3 regions of the Jeotgalicoccus sp. ATCC 8456 genome follow, and region 2 is predicted to be linked to each of the others. Evidence: riboswitches for the same ligand, from Rfam matches in the RefSeq annotation. Region 2 holds a riboswitch; each other region holds the start of a gene.
What was found. A riboswitch is a leader RNA that binds a small molecule or an ion and turns the genes downstream of it on or off. The one in region 2 is predicted to bind thiamine pyrophosphate.
Positions count from the first base shown of each region.

Region 1 (4,974 bases), 440 kb from region 2:
AGCAGAAGAGAACAATGTAACAGTTGAATCACTTAAAAAAGATAACAACTTAACTTCAGATATTATCGTTCCTGGTCAAGTATTAGAAATTGATGGAGATATAAAAACTGAAGCTAAAGAAGAAACATCTGACAAAGACAATAAAGAAGTAAAAGATAAATATGTAATTGAAGCAGGTGACACACTTTTTGATATCGCTGTAGAATTCGATGTCTCTGTAGCTGAACTTAAAGAATGGAACAACCTATCATCAGATATTATTTTTGTAGGTAAAGAATTAGTTGTTTCCGCTGATGCAGCACCAGATGCAGCAACTCCAGTTGCTGAACCAGCAACTGAGGTGGAAGAAGTTGAAGAAACAACAACTAATGCGCCAGCTGAAGAGGTTCAAGAAGAAGAAGTTCAACAACAAGTACAACAACAACAGCAGCCACAACAACAAGCACAAAGTACAAATACAAATAGCGGCTTAAACTGGGGTGCTTTAGCAGCTTGTGAATCTGGCGGAAACGCGAGTGTCGTAAGTGCTAATGGTCTATATCACGGCCTATACCAGTTTGATGCTCAAACTTGGCAGTCAGTAGGTGGTTCAGGTGTTGCTTCACAAGCATCTGCTGCTGAACAAACACAAAGAGCACAAATGCTATATGATCAAAGAGGATCATCACCTTGGCCTGTATGTGGTTCAAGACTATAAGATAAAATCAACATCGGCACTCCTATAGTGTCGATGTTTTTTTGTGGTAAAATTAAGCCAATAGATTAAGGAGGGTTCAGTATGCTTGAACTGGTGAATTTATCTAAACATTTTGGCAAGGTTAAAGCAGTCAAAGACGTATCGTTCACTCTATATCCTGGAGAAGTTTTTGGTTTTATCGGACCGAATGGAGCGGGGAAATCGACGACAATTCGTATGATTATTGGTGCTTTGGAACCAACGAAAGGTGATATTCTTTTCAATGATAAAAATATTAAGGAAAATAAAAACTATATTGAAAAGATTGCATACGTTCCTGGGGATGTCAATCTGTGGGGAAACTTAACAGGTGGTGAGGTCATCGACTTCATGATGGCTGCTAAAGGCTATCATAACGATGACAGAAAAGCGGCATTAATTGAACGTTTTAGATTAGATATACATAAAAAATGTAAGACGTATTCCAAGGGAAATAAACAAAAGGTTGCATTAATTAGTGCTTTTCTCAGTGATGCAGATGTATTTATCTTTGATGAACCAACTACTGGTCTTGACCCATTAATGGAGCGAGTGTTTCATGAAGAAATCATCAACTTAAAAAATAATAACAAGGCCGTCTTATTATCGAGCCATATTCTTTCTGAGGTTGAAAAGCTTGCGAATCGTATTGCTATAATCAGAGACGGTAAAATCATAGAAGCTGGTACTATGAATGATCTTAGGCACATTACTCGAGTAGAATATATCATCGAAACTGATGATAATATTGATGCGTTAAAACATCAAAAATTTATTCATGATTTTTCATCTGACAGTGATGGTTACCATATGTTCATCGATAATAATGATATTCCTCAGTTTTTAAGATATTTGAAGATCTATAATCTCAAATCATTAAAAACAACACCACCAAAACTTGAGGATATCTTCATGAGATATTACGAGGATGCAAAATGACATATTTTAGATTGATCGGACGTAATGTGCGTTTTCAGGTCTTCTTATGGCTTCTGATTTTATGTGGTATCTCACTGTCGATACCCAGTGTATTTAACACACTATATGGGACTGAAGAAGAACGCTTAGGTATGAAAATGACCGTTGATAACCCTGCAATGGTGGCCTTAATTGGACCGATTCCAGAGGGGGATTACACATCACCGGTAATGTTTGCGCACCAAATGTTGTTAATTATGGCAATCTTCCATGGTCTGTTTAATATTTTAATCGCAAACGGAATTGGGAGAAAAGCAGAGGAAGAAGGTTTAACGGAATATATTCTAACGACAGGTACGAAGAAATCGACGATCATCAGTTCACAAATCATGTTAGGTATCATAATCAATATACTTGTCTGTTTTATCCTAGTTGTCGGATTACAACTTATCAATGTTGAAGGATTAAGCTTACCTGGAAACTTATATTACGCACTAGGTCTGAGCTTATTTGGACTCTCATTCTTTGTACTGACGCTTTCTTTCGGACAATTATTCCAAAGTGCAGATCTAACATTTGGTCTGACACTCACCGTTCTCCTTGCTTTATACCTGTACAGAGCAATGACGGATGTGGTGGATACAAGATTTTCTGTATTCTCTCCTTATCACTGGTTGTCTCGTATAGAAGCCTATGGTATAGAATCATCTGGACTATGGCTCATGCCATTCTCAATCGTCATTCTATTAGTGGCCTTAAGTTACGTATTGTTTTACAAGCGTGATTTAGGAAGCGGTTATTTTAATATCGATAAAAAACCGAAGGAAAGAAAAATCTCAAGCTACTTTAGATTAGCCTTCATCAATAGTAAGGTCTTGATGATGTCATGGATGGTGGGTCTCTTTATAGTTGGTTTATCTTACGGTTCTATTTTTGGAGATCTTGATCAAGTCATCGGTCAAAATGATATGCTTAAAGCCGCATTTGAAGGTCAAGATGGCACCATGTTTTTTATAAATTTACTATTTATAATCTCTGCACTAATTGCGACGGTACCTGCCTTAATGGTGAATGGTAGATTTTTAATAGAAGAAAAATCAGGACGTTTAGAGATGATGAACGCGGCGACGTTAAATAATAGAATTTCACTTACAACGGCATATTTAATACACTGGTTTTACGCGAACTTAGTGGGTATACTGAGTTATTTACTGACCTTAGTTGGAATGTATTTAGCTAGTATTAATGTGACAGGACTAGAGCTCACAGAAGTCGATTACATTAAAGGACTTATTAATTACAGTGCTGCAATGGTATTTATTATAGGAGTCTCTTCATTACTCATTGGTATATATGCTAGACTTCATATATTTGTCTGGATATATCTGGCATATATATTCTTGGTTAATTATTTAGGAAGTTTGATTGACTTAAATGAAAACTTCTTAAAACTGAGTCCATTTTATTACTTGAGCGATGTTCCTATAGAAGGTTTAGATGAGTTAGCAGTTGTAATTGTTACAAGTCTAGGTATTGTGATGATGCTTATCGGTTTAATATGTATAAGGAAACGGAATCTTCTTTGACACTAAAGTACAATGTGATACAATACATTTAAATAACATTTACCACTAGGGGCGCCAATTGGCTGAGATAGTGAAAACTTGTCCCTTTTTACCTGATCCAGGTTATGCTGGCGGAGGGAAGTGCGAATAAAATGAATACAGCATTCGTTTTGATAAGCCCACTTCTTTTCAGGAAGTGGGCTTATTTTTTAGGAGGAATCTAATAATGACTTTACCAACTGCGTTAACAATAGCTGGAACTGATCCAACAGGTGGGGCAGGTGTCCCTGCTGATATCAAGGCATTCTCATCAAGAGATGTATACGGCATGGCTGTTATCACCTCACTTGTTGCACAAAATACATTAGGCGTTCAGGATGTCTATAACGTACCGATAGATTTTATCGAAAAGGAACTTAAGAGTGTTTTTGATGATCAAGTGCCAAAAGCAATGAAAACGGGCATGATTGCTGAAGCCGATATGATGACCTTAATTGCAAAATACATAAGAGAATATGATATTCCTTATGTCATGGATCCTGTGATGATTGCAACAAGTGGGGACCGTTTGATGACCGCAGCATCGATGGATACGCTCATCAATACACTCATTCCGCTCGCTGATATTGTGACACCAAATCTACATGAGGCAGAGGCAATTACAGGACAGAAGATAGAAAACACATCAGATATAGAACATGCTTTAAAATTCATCGTTGATGAAATGGGGGCCAAAAGTGTCATTATTAAAGGTGGTCACTTAGACGGCGATGCGACAGACTATATGTATGATGGGGAGCGTATTACGACACTATCCAGTGAAAGAATCGACACAGATCAAACACATGGTACAGGATGTACATTTTCAGCGGTACTTACTGCAGAGCTCGCTAAGGGTAATACTAAGGAAGATGCGTTTAAAACAGCGAAGGCGTATATAACAGATGCTATTAAACATGCACCTGGTATCGGGCAAGGTAGTGGGCCGGTAAATCATTTTTCATATAAAGGAGAATAACAATGATTGAACTCTTAAGACGCATTAATCCACTCGTTCTATGTATTACCAATGATGTAGTAAAACCATTCACTGCAAATAGCCTACTTGCACTCGGTGCATCACCAATTATGAGTGGCGAGAAGAAGGAGATGGCTGACATAATTAAGCATAGTGGCGCTGTACTCATCAACATAGGAACTTGTAGTGAAGATAAAATCGAACTCTATGAAACAGCGGCAAGAGAAGCGAATCAGAGTCAAGTACCTCTGATTATAGATCCTGTTGGATATGGTGCTTCCACTTTTAGAAGAAACGTCATCAACCATATATTAGAAAACCATAAGGTCGATTTAATTAAGGGAAATACAGGAGAAATTATGGCCTTAGCAGGTTTAGATGTTGAGTCTAAAGGCGTGGACTCTATTGCAGAAGGTAAAGCAGAAGAAATCGTTAAAGTTGCCTATGATAAATTAAAGGTGCCAATTTTGGTAACCGGTGAGACCGATGCATATACCAATGGTGAAACGATTATTTCTATGAACAATGGTCATGAATTCCAAGAGAAAATTACAGGATCAGGCTGTGTTTTAGGTGCAATTTGTGCATCATTTTTAGCAGTCGACCGAACCCAAGATGCTATTGTTAAAGCAGTGAGCTTATATAACATTGCTGCAGAACAAGCTGCTTTAAGTACGTCAGGACCAGGCATGTTTCAAGTTCAATTGATTGATGAAATGTATAAATTCTCTGAAGCGGACTACCAAAAATCTAAGGTG
Region 1 covers NZ_CP066224.1:1,867,294-1,872,267, forward strand. Annotated here, with positions in the region: gene JEM45_RS09700 (transglycosylase family protein) at 1-697, shown strand, start outside; gene JEM45_RS09705 (ABC transporter ATP-binding protein) at 779-1,654, shown strand; gene JEM45_RS09710 (ABC transporter permease) at 1,651-3,219, shown strand; TPP riboswitch at 3,257-3,355, shown strand; gene thiD (bifunctional hydroxymethylpyrimidine kinase/phosphomethylpyrimidine kinase) at 3,422-4,216, shown strand; gene thiM (hydroxyethylthiazole kinase) at 4,219-4,974, shown strand, end outside.
Region 1: linked by a shared signal. The riboswitch ahead of thiD (bifunctional hydroxymethylpyrimidine kinase/phosphomethylpyrimidine kinase) and the one ahead of JEM45_RS07405 (thiamine phosphate synthase) in region 2 are both predicted to bind thiamine pyrophosphate.

Region 2 (4,974 bases):
CATTCGATACAGCGGTGTTTAATAATACCGCATCTGCACCCAGCTCCATAGCATAGCACGCATCTTTGGGTGAACCGATTCCTGCATCCACAATAACAGGGATGCTGGATTGTTCTACAATATATCTTAAATTCAATGGATTATTAATACCGCGTCCCGTACCTATAGGAGAAGCGAGCGGCATGATTGCATGAACACCAAGTCTTTCGAGTCTTTTTGCAAGCACGACATCGTTTGAAATATATGGACAGACTGTATAACCTTTGTCCAGCAGTATTTGACACGCTTCGTATGTCGCAATTGGGTCAGGCAGTAATGTCTTATCATCACCAATAATCTCAACTTTAATCATGTCACAGACACCCGCATGTCTTGCGATTTCTGCGATGCGTACAGTTTCTTCCACTGTTTTCGCCCCTGCTGTATTCGGAAATGTCGTGTATTTTCTTAAATCAATATTTGCCAGCGGGTTGGGCAGGTCTTTATCAAATAAGTTCATACGTCTGACAGCGAAAGTCAGCACTTCTGTACCTGACGCTTCAATTGCAGCGGCCTGTATTTTCTCATCTGAGAACTTTCCAGTACCTAAAAATAGCCTTGAGTTAAATTTTAAATCTCCAATTTCTAACATATTATCCGCCTCCTACAAATTCTAATAATTCAAGTCGATCATTATTTTTCACTTCTTGTTGTTTAAATACACTTTTTTTTATCAATTCCCCATTGTGTTCCACTACAATACGATTATCATCTACATCCAGGTGGTCCAGCAGGGTAGCTATGGTAATATCCGTTTCAAAATAATGGAGTTCTCCGTTAACGGTGCACTGCATATTGTTTCATCCTTTCAAGTGATAGATTTTTAAGTACTGCGACAGCTGGGAAGTGTATTAACCACTTTATAATGTCTAAGCTATGGAGCATTTGCTTACATCAAATTTAATATTTGACCTTTTTCTTTTAACCTGGTGATTTGATTGGGTGAAGCATCCATAAATGCAGAAATTGCCGAGATACCACTGAATCCTGTCGGTAATTGATTGATAGTTGTTAAATTGATACCGCCAAGTGCTATCACAGGAATATCATAAGACAGTGCATCACGTACTTCTTGATGTGTACGCGGTGGCAAAAATTTCTTTGAACTCGATTCAAATATATGGCCGTATAATACAAAGTCGAGATGATTGTCCTGTGCTTTCTTGACAGATTCAGGTGAATGAGCAGACATGCTGACTGAAATATCCGGATGTTCTTTTTTATACGTTAATGCAGTTGGATCGTTTTCTCTAAAGTGGATGGCAGTTAAACGAAAAGATTCCAGCAATTTAGTCGAAGTATGAATGATGATTTTTTCTTTAGGGAAACCTGATTGAATAAGCTGACAAAGGAAAGATGATAACTCGTTGTCGGACATGGGTGTACGAAGTAAAAGATAATCGATACAGGATGAAATCGTATTGAAATGAACAATGTCCTTGGAAATTAATATCTTAAAATGTGTAATTGCAATAAGCATTATGTCACCCCTTAATATAAAAAAGCGCTGTTTTTCTATATAGAAAAACAGCGCAAGTATGCATCAACACATATTACTTTCGCCACTTTCCTACGCCAGTATGAACTGTATCAGGTTCCCGGAATCCCAAAGTCTACACTTTAATCTCAGCCTTTTTCAAAGACACTTCCAGTGGTCTTAACTATTTAATTTTCCAATCAATAACTTCAAGTTACTCTAAAAAGTTAAATATTGCAAATAAAATTATATTTTAATTATACTGATAACTATCTTTTAACATTTACTCAATCATATAGGAACTAGATAGCAGTACAGTTACAGAATTGAATTTGAATTGTGTTTGTTCCAATTCACATAATTTGTGATTTACTTGACGTATCTTCGTAAAGTAATACAATGATGTTAAATAGAATAGATTCGCACTAGGGGCGTTTTTATAAACTGAGATGAGGGTAACCTCAGACCCTTTGAACCTGATCCAGTTAAAACTGGCGTAGGAAAGTGTTACATCGATACAGTTGTATATCTATGTCTTTGCGGGCATATAATTTACTCTCGGTACGTAACTTTCCTATGAAGGCTGCGTATTTTTTTATTCTAAAAAATTATAGGAGTGATTTATTTGACAAGGACAGTTTTAGTAACGGGAAGTGGAAGAGGACTTGGTAGCTATATCGTAAAAGCACTAAGTGAAAAAGGTTTTAATGTCATAATTAACTACAACAACAGTAAAGAAGAATCAGAGAAGTTAAAAAACGAAATTGGAGCACAAGCCATTGCGATTCAAGCGGACATTACAGACCGTGAAGCAGTTGAGCAGTTAGTTAAAAAGGAACTGAACATTTCGGACAGATTGATGTTGTTGTAAACAATGCACTCGTTAACTTTAAATTTGATCCAACCGCTCAAAAATCATTCAAAGATTTGACTTATAAAGATTACGAGCAACAGTTAGACGGGACACTAAAAGCTGCATTCAACGTATCACAAAGTGTAATACCACAGTTTTTAGAACGTAAAGACGGTGCAATTATTAGTATTGGAACTAATCTATATCAAAATCCTGTAGTACCATATCACGAGTACACCACTGCAAAAGCTGCTTTAATTGGGTTCACCAGAAACGTTGCAGCAGAACTTGGACAGTATGGTATCCGAGCAAATGTTGTTTCTGGCGGTTTACTGAAAACAACAGACGCAAGTGCAGTCACAACACCAGAAGTATTTGATTTAATCGCACAGTCCACACCATTGAGAAAAGTAACAACCCCACAAGACGTTGCTAATATGGTTGTTTATCTTTGTTCTGAGGCAGCAGATGGGGTTACAGGGCAAAACATCACGGTAGACGGCGGACTTACTATGAACTAGGCGGTATATATTATGAATAATTCTAAACAGTTAAATATAGGAATTTTATTGTATGGTGTGGGTCACCATCAGGCAGCATGGTTAGAAGACGATTCGAGTGTCAATGAATTCACGACAATTGAATATTATGAAAATCTGGCAAAAATTGCAGAACGCGGAAAATTTGATGCCGTATTTTTCGCAGATTCACAAGCCTTCCCCGCAGATAGTCCAACAGAATTACCAGCGAGTTATTTTGACCCAATGATTGCATTAACTGCTATGAGTAAAGTCACAGATAACGTTGGACTTGTTTCAACTATTTCAGGTACATTTAATAACCCATTTACCACAGCAAGACAGTTACTCACATTGCAACACATAACAAAAGGACGCATGGGATGGAATCTAGTGACATCAATGACCGACCGCGAAGCACAAAACCACAGTATACCTGAATTGCCTGAGAGAGCCGTTCGTTATAAGAAAGCGGATGAATTTGCTGAAGTCATGAATAAATTATTTGAATCGTGGTCAATTGAAAGCTACAAGCCAGATAAAGAAAATAACACAATTACTAAAAATAAGAATATTCAGCCATTCAATCACAATGGTGAAAACTTCCAAGTTAAAGGTCCGCTAACTTTACCTTTAAGAAAAGAGGGTAAGCCAGTGGCTATGCAAGCCGGGGCTTCAAAAGAAGGTGTTGCACTGGCTGCGAAATATGCTGATGCTGTCTATTCAGTTTCTTGGAATTTAAGACAAGCAAATATTTATCGTGAAAAATTAAATCAAGCCATAAAAGAAAGCCGTCGTCCAGACAACTATATCAAAGTATTTCCGGGACTAGTGACTTACGTGGGTAAAACAAGAGAAGAAGCGCAAGAAAAGAAAGCAAAATTAGACAACCTACTTCCAATTGATACTGCACTTAATCAGCTCGAATTCTTTATTCAGCAAGATACAAAATCATGGAAACTCGACGAAAAAGTACCAAAATTGCCGCCAGTCGAAGAATTCAAAGGACCTGTTGGACGTTATCAAACTGTTTTAGAAATTATAGAAGACAGAAATCCCACAGTCAGAGAACTACTCGGTTATCTCAACGCTGGAGGTGGACATTTAACACTCATTGGCACGCCTGAAGAAATTGTCGATGAATTAGAAAGATGGATGAATGAAGGTGCCGCAGATGGATTTAACTTGATGCCTCCAACACTCCCAGGAAGTCTTGAAGACTTTGTCGACTTAGTCATTCCGGAAATGCAAAAACGCGGCATTTTTAGAAGAGATTATAACGGTGAAACGTTTAGAGAAATGCTGGAACTCGATAAGTATTAAGCTGAATGATTCATAGGTACATCTCAATTTTACGTTGTGTTTTCATATTGAGGCTGGGACATAAATATCTCCAGAAAAAATAATAACTTTTGAGAACTTATGTCCCCGATCCCCAAGTACGAAGGTTATAAGGGCTGAATTGCTTATTAATATCCCGGTAAGCGAGGATGAAGTCAAAACTCACAAAAAAAACATTAACAGCTGAGACTCAGGTTTTCGCTTATATAAATCATTTTTCTGCAGACAGAGAAAATTTAATTATTCATTCCAATGTCAAAAAAGAAATCAGGGTTCAGAAAGTGAATAATTATATAATAGTATATTTATTAATAGGTATATCTTTCGGCCATTTAGAAGTTTATTTTGTTAAAAACAAACAGATGAATAAATGGATTTACCAAGCCTTATTTTGATAGCTTCTACAGCCCTATCTATACCATTTAGTGTCACTCACTTTTGGTGCTAGTTTAATCCTATTTCAAGTTGTAGTACTTATGGGATTATATATAGAGGATTTGATAAATAAAAATAGAGAAAGTGATAAGATAAAATTTAAAGACTTATAATTTGAGAAATTTCATTGTGTCTTGATACTTAACTCACCATTCTAACAATTTAGGGCGGTGAGTATATAACAAGTTTTCTTGTCCTAATCAAATCTAGTTCCTGGATTACTTATGATACACTTCGGCTTATCATTTTTCGATGCGGACGTTTAACAATTTGATTGAATGTCACTTTGAGTTTTCAGAATAATCCTTCTA
Region 2 covers NZ_CP066224.1:1,429,286-1,434,259, forward strand. Annotated here, with positions in the region: gene JEM45_RS07395 (thiazole synthase) at 1-631, opposite strand, end outside; gene thiS (sulfur carrier protein ThiS) at 633-833, opposite strand; gene JEM45_RS07405 (thiamine phosphate synthase) at 929-1,519, opposite strand; TPP riboswitch at 1,590-1,699, opposite strand; TPP riboswitch at 1,934-2,036, shown strand; partial or broken gene JEM45_RS07410 (3-oxoacyl-ACP reductase) at 2,142-2,890, shown strand; gene JEM45_RS07415 (NtaA/DmoA family FMN-dependent monooxygenase) at 2,903-4,210, shown strand.

Region 3 (4,974 bases), 350 kb from region 2:
TCATTTTTAGAGAAAATTTTGGAGCAGAGGTCGCTCACACCATTCAAATTGGTGCAACAGAAATTATTGTAATGTCTAACACAATCATTAATCAAGACGAGGTGTCGGTTATCGTTAATCGAGAACATGTTCACTTCTTTGATAAAGAAACAGAAACAAACTATAAATATTTGATGGAGGATTTATAATGAATATTTTACTTAGTACAAACGCATTTATTACTACTGGATTTAAGCCACTAAAAGAATTACTAGTTGATTATGATACATTCGATTTTGGACTTGAACTGTTCCCGAATTTTGAAGATAAAAGATTTAAAGATGAATTAGCCGAAATTAAATCGCTAATCAAAGACAGACCCTTGTCCATGCATGGTCCGTATTTTAAGGTGGAGCATAGTGCAGAGAAAGGTACAGATGCTTATAAATATGCCATAGACCAGATTGAACAAACCTTAGAAATCTGTGAAGACTTAAATATCAAGCATCTTGTTTTTCATCATAATAACAAAAAAATTACTGATGAGAATAAAGCTTCATCAATAGTTGAAAGTCAAAAAAATCTTCATGAATTGGATGACATTTGTAAAGAATCTGATGTTGAAATCCTCGTTGAAAATGCAGGGGTCTATGCTAAAAATAATGTACTATTTGATGAAGAAGAATTTATAAGTATGTGTAAAGAAGAGGGAAATAATCTACTTATCGATATTGGCCACGTTAATGCTAATAACTGGAGTCTTGAAAATATTATTTCTTCTTTAAAGGAGCAAATTACGCATTATCACTTGCATAATAATGTTGAAGGGAGAGATGATCATAATAGAATTCATGATGGTTCATTAGATTTTGAAGACTTTGTTAAATTGTATAATATGTATACACCAGAAGCGGACTTAGTTCTTGAATATAACTATGATCTTGGTAATGATATAAGTGCAATAAAAGAAGATTTGGACTTCTTATATAAAACTTTTAAGTAAGACTTTTAAACAACATGCTGTGTTCTCTTATTTTCTTATAAATAGACTAGAAATAATTTGCCATTTATACTATAGTAAAGTGTATTGATTACTTATGCCGACATAGTTTAATGGTAGAACACAGCCATGGTAAGGCTGCAATACGAGTTCGATTCTCGTTGTCGGCTGTTTCAACCAACTCTACAAGAGTTGGTTTTTTTGTTTAATTATTTGCAAAAGATTGTACTAATCGATAATGTTAAATAAAGAATGAAATTTGGAGGTTATGATGACAACACTCACTCTACAAGAAGCAATTTTTACTGTAAGTAATCTTAGAACCGAACTCGCTAATGAATATGAGAAATTCAGTACAGAGTACCGAGTGCCTATTTCGGTTAACAATGAAAAAATTGATCATGCAGATAAGCTTTCTAAAGTTAATGAATCACTAGCTAAAGTAAAGCAATTGAGAAATGATTTAGTAACTTTAAAAACAGCAATTCACCACAAAAATTCTACAGCTACAGTGGTTCTTGACGGCACTGAAATAACCGCATCTAGTGCCTTAGAGTCATTGAAAATTGAACGTGGTATCATCAACAATATAAAGAACAATATTACTTTTGGCTATGGTCGTGAACGTGTTAAGACTATATCTGGGGTAGGTATTGTTGAAGAGGGTATCATCAATGAAGATGAGATCAAAGAATATCTGTCAGAACTTGAAACACTCGTTAACAAAAAATCAATCTTAATCGATAAATTTAACAGTACTGAAACGATTGACGTCACACTAACAAGCATATAAGTCATGTATTGGTAGAAAGAGACCTATTTTAAATCGAGAATTTGATGGATTACAATTTACGTTTTATTTATCTGTTACGATTTAAGAATTCGAATCAAACGACTGATGGACAATCATAGTGATGATTATCTCTTTCGATGGAGTTTCCCTCAAAAACTTTTGGGTGTTAAGTTTTGCCTTTTTGCTCACCTACAAATTAAATAATAAAGACTAGGGGTGCACTTTTGTGCTGAGAGATGAACAATCGACCCTTTGAACCTGTAGGTTAGGACCTGCGATAGGGAAGTCTGTGTCGATAAACTTTGGCAACATGGTATTTATGGACTCGGACCGCTCATAAGGTTCGGGTTTTTATCTTGTTTAGTCAAAAGGAGAAATTGATATGTTTACAGATCGATTATGGACACGTGTAGAAGGAATTTGGAAATCGTATTTAGACCATCCTTTTGTGATGGGCTTGGGTGATGGATCTCTTGAAATTGATAAGTTTCAACATTGGTTAAAACAGGATTATGTGTATTTAGTTGAGTATGCACGCTTAATGGCGATTGGTGCAGAGAAGGCACCGGATTTAGATACTATGAATTTATTTGCTGAGTTGTTACATGGAACGTTGTTTGGCGAGATGGAGCTTCATAGAAGTTTTTCAAAACGATTTGGAATTTCAGAGGATGCGCTATTAGAAACTGAGGCGGCTAGTGAAAATACAGCATATACCTCATACATGTTGAATCACGCACAGCGCGGTGATGCAGCTGTTGTGGCTGCATGCTTATTGACTTGTGCATGGTCTTATAACTTTATAGGAAATCACTTAAAGAAAAATTATGACCATGAGGATAATCCATATAAAGAATGGGTGGATATGTATTCAGACACAGAGTTTACTGCATTAAATAATACTGCAATGAAGCTGATGAATCGTTTAGCAGAGGGTAAACCTGAGCGTGAATTGCTTGTCTTAGAGGAAATTGTGGTGAAAACAAGTAAGTACGAGTATATGTTTTGGGAGATGTGTGAAAATAAATCTAATTGGGATGTTATACAAGGAGAGAAATGACTAGGAAATTAATTATTCATAATAATAAGTTTTCTAAATTGTTAAGGGTCTGTAAAACATGTGTATTCCATAATTTCTTTGGGGTAAGGTAGGACTAACATCACGATTCAGTCTGAAAACCTATACTACTTTAAGGAGAGGGAATTAATTATGAAGAAACTCTTAACTGTTACATCATTAGTAGGCGTATTGGCACTTGCTGCATGCGGAGGCGGTTCTGAAGAAGGTACAGAGGAAGGTACAGAAACAGAAGAATCTGGTACAGAAGGAACTGAAACAGAGACTGAAGGCACAGAATCAGAAGATACAGAGTCAGAAGATACTGAATCAGATGACGAAGGTGAATAGAACATTTGAATATCGGCCGCTGGTAAAAACCGGTGGCTTTTTTTCTTGATGCGAATTATTAAAATTTTGTAAGGGTATCATATATAATATATATAATTCGACATATTATAGGAGCGAAAAGAAGTATGAAAATTGGTGTGATTTCTGATTTGCATATTGATCGATACAATGATGAAAACCTTCAACAGAAGGATTTTACCTTAACCTTGGCAAATGAGGTGAATCGTCAATCACTCGATGTGTTGTTGATAGCGGGCGATATTTCAAACGATCATATGCGGTCTTATCGTTTCATGCAGGCACTGGAACAAATGACAGGCGTTGTGATTTACTTTGTGCCAGGCAACCATGATTTTTGGAATCAATCCGGAGATGATAAGACGACAAATGAGATTCATCAATTTTTCAAAAGCACGAAGTATTATAAAGAAGGCGAACCTGTAGATCTAGGTAACGGCTGGGCAATCGTTATGAATGCCGCTTGGTACGACTATACTTACGCAAGTGACCGCTTTTCCAAAGCGCGTCTTGAAGAGCGGAGTTATTACGGTGGAACATGGCAAGATTTAGTACGTGTAGATTGGGGAAAAAGCGATCCAGAGATATCTTTAGAATTTGCAGAAAAAGCTGCACATGATTTGGAAATGGTAAAGGATAAGAAAATTATTTTAATGACCCATGTCGCAACACATAAAGCATTTAGAGTTCCCATGCCAAACCGCTTATTTGATTACTACAATGCCTTTATTGGTACGTCAGACTTTGACACATTTTATGGGGACTATGATATTAAATACAGCGTTATGGGGCATATCCACTTTCGACACCAAGTTATTGAAGGTGGCGTTAAATATATTTGTGCATGCCTTGGATACCGTAGAGAATGGCGGACAAAAGATATTGTTCATGAGATACGTGATGCCTTAGAAATTATAGAAATTTAAAAAGACCTCCTGAGTCTTTTTATTTTAAGTTTATTTATTAACTTGTCCGAAAAAATATAAGTGATATGAGAATTCTATATCGACTGGTAAAGTCAAAATACCGGTCAATGAGTGCTATCTTTGTCCAGTAAAACAAAAGTACCGGCAGATGAATACGCTCATTTGCCGGTAACACTGTTTATTTCTTTTTGATTTCTTCGTATTTAGCGTACCACTCTGGAAAAACTCGCTTGAAGACGACTGGTTTGAACTCTCCATCAACTTTTTTTACTACAAGTAGTGTCGTAGTACCGTGAGTACAAACTTCACCATCTCCGTTGACAATTTCAAAACCGTAGATGGTCCGCATACCTGTATTTTCTTCTACCCAGGTGCGGACAAAGGCACGATCACTGTATTTTAGTGGTTTGGCATAGGTAATATTGACGTTGTGTACTGGGGCTAAATATCCTTCTCTCTCCATCGCTAAATAATCATAACCGATGTCTTCAATTAGTTTCCGACGTCCGAGTTCAAGCCATTTGATATATGAACCATGATAGATGACGCCCATCATATCAGTATCTGCATACAAGATTTGAATTTCTGTTTCTGCTACATATACACTCATGAAAAATCCTCCTATTAATACATATTAATATTGTATCATTCTAATACTGTAAAAATCTCCTCGACTTTTAGACCGGAAAAATAAAGGTTATGATAGAATGAGGTAACTAGGAATGGGGTAATAATATGAAATTACTAACTTTTATAGATCCAGATTCAGGAGATTGTCGCACAGGTGTACTTACTTCTAAAGGTGTACTCGACATATCTGAAGATTTTAGTTCGATTCAAGAGGTTATGA
Region 3 covers NZ_CP066224.1:1,782,972-1,787,945, forward strand. Annotated here, with positions in the region: gene JEM45_RS09230 (ABC transporter ATP-binding protein) at 1-188, shown strand, start outside; gene JEM45_RS09235 (sugar phosphate isomerase/epimerase family protein) at 188-982, shown strand; tRNA gene JEM45_RS09240 (tRNA-Thr) at 1,079-1,149, shown strand; gene JEM45_RS09245 (hypothetical protein) at 1,251-1,772, shown strand; TPP riboswitch at 1,975-2,073, shown strand; gene tenA (thiaminase II) at 2,155-2,832, shown strand; gene JEM45_RS09255 (hypothetical protein) at 2,983-3,180, shown strand; gene JEM45_RS09260 (metallophosphoesterase) at 3,306-4,124, shown strand; gene JEM45_RS09265 (acyl-CoA thioesterase) at 4,303-4,734, opposite strand; gene JEM45_RS09270 (fumarylacetoacetate hydrolase family protein) at 4,860-4,974, shown strand, end outside.
Region 3: linked by a shared signal. The riboswitch ahead of tenA (thiaminase II) and the one ahead of JEM45_RS07405 (thiamine phosphate synthase) in region 2 are both predicted to bind thiamine pyrophosphate.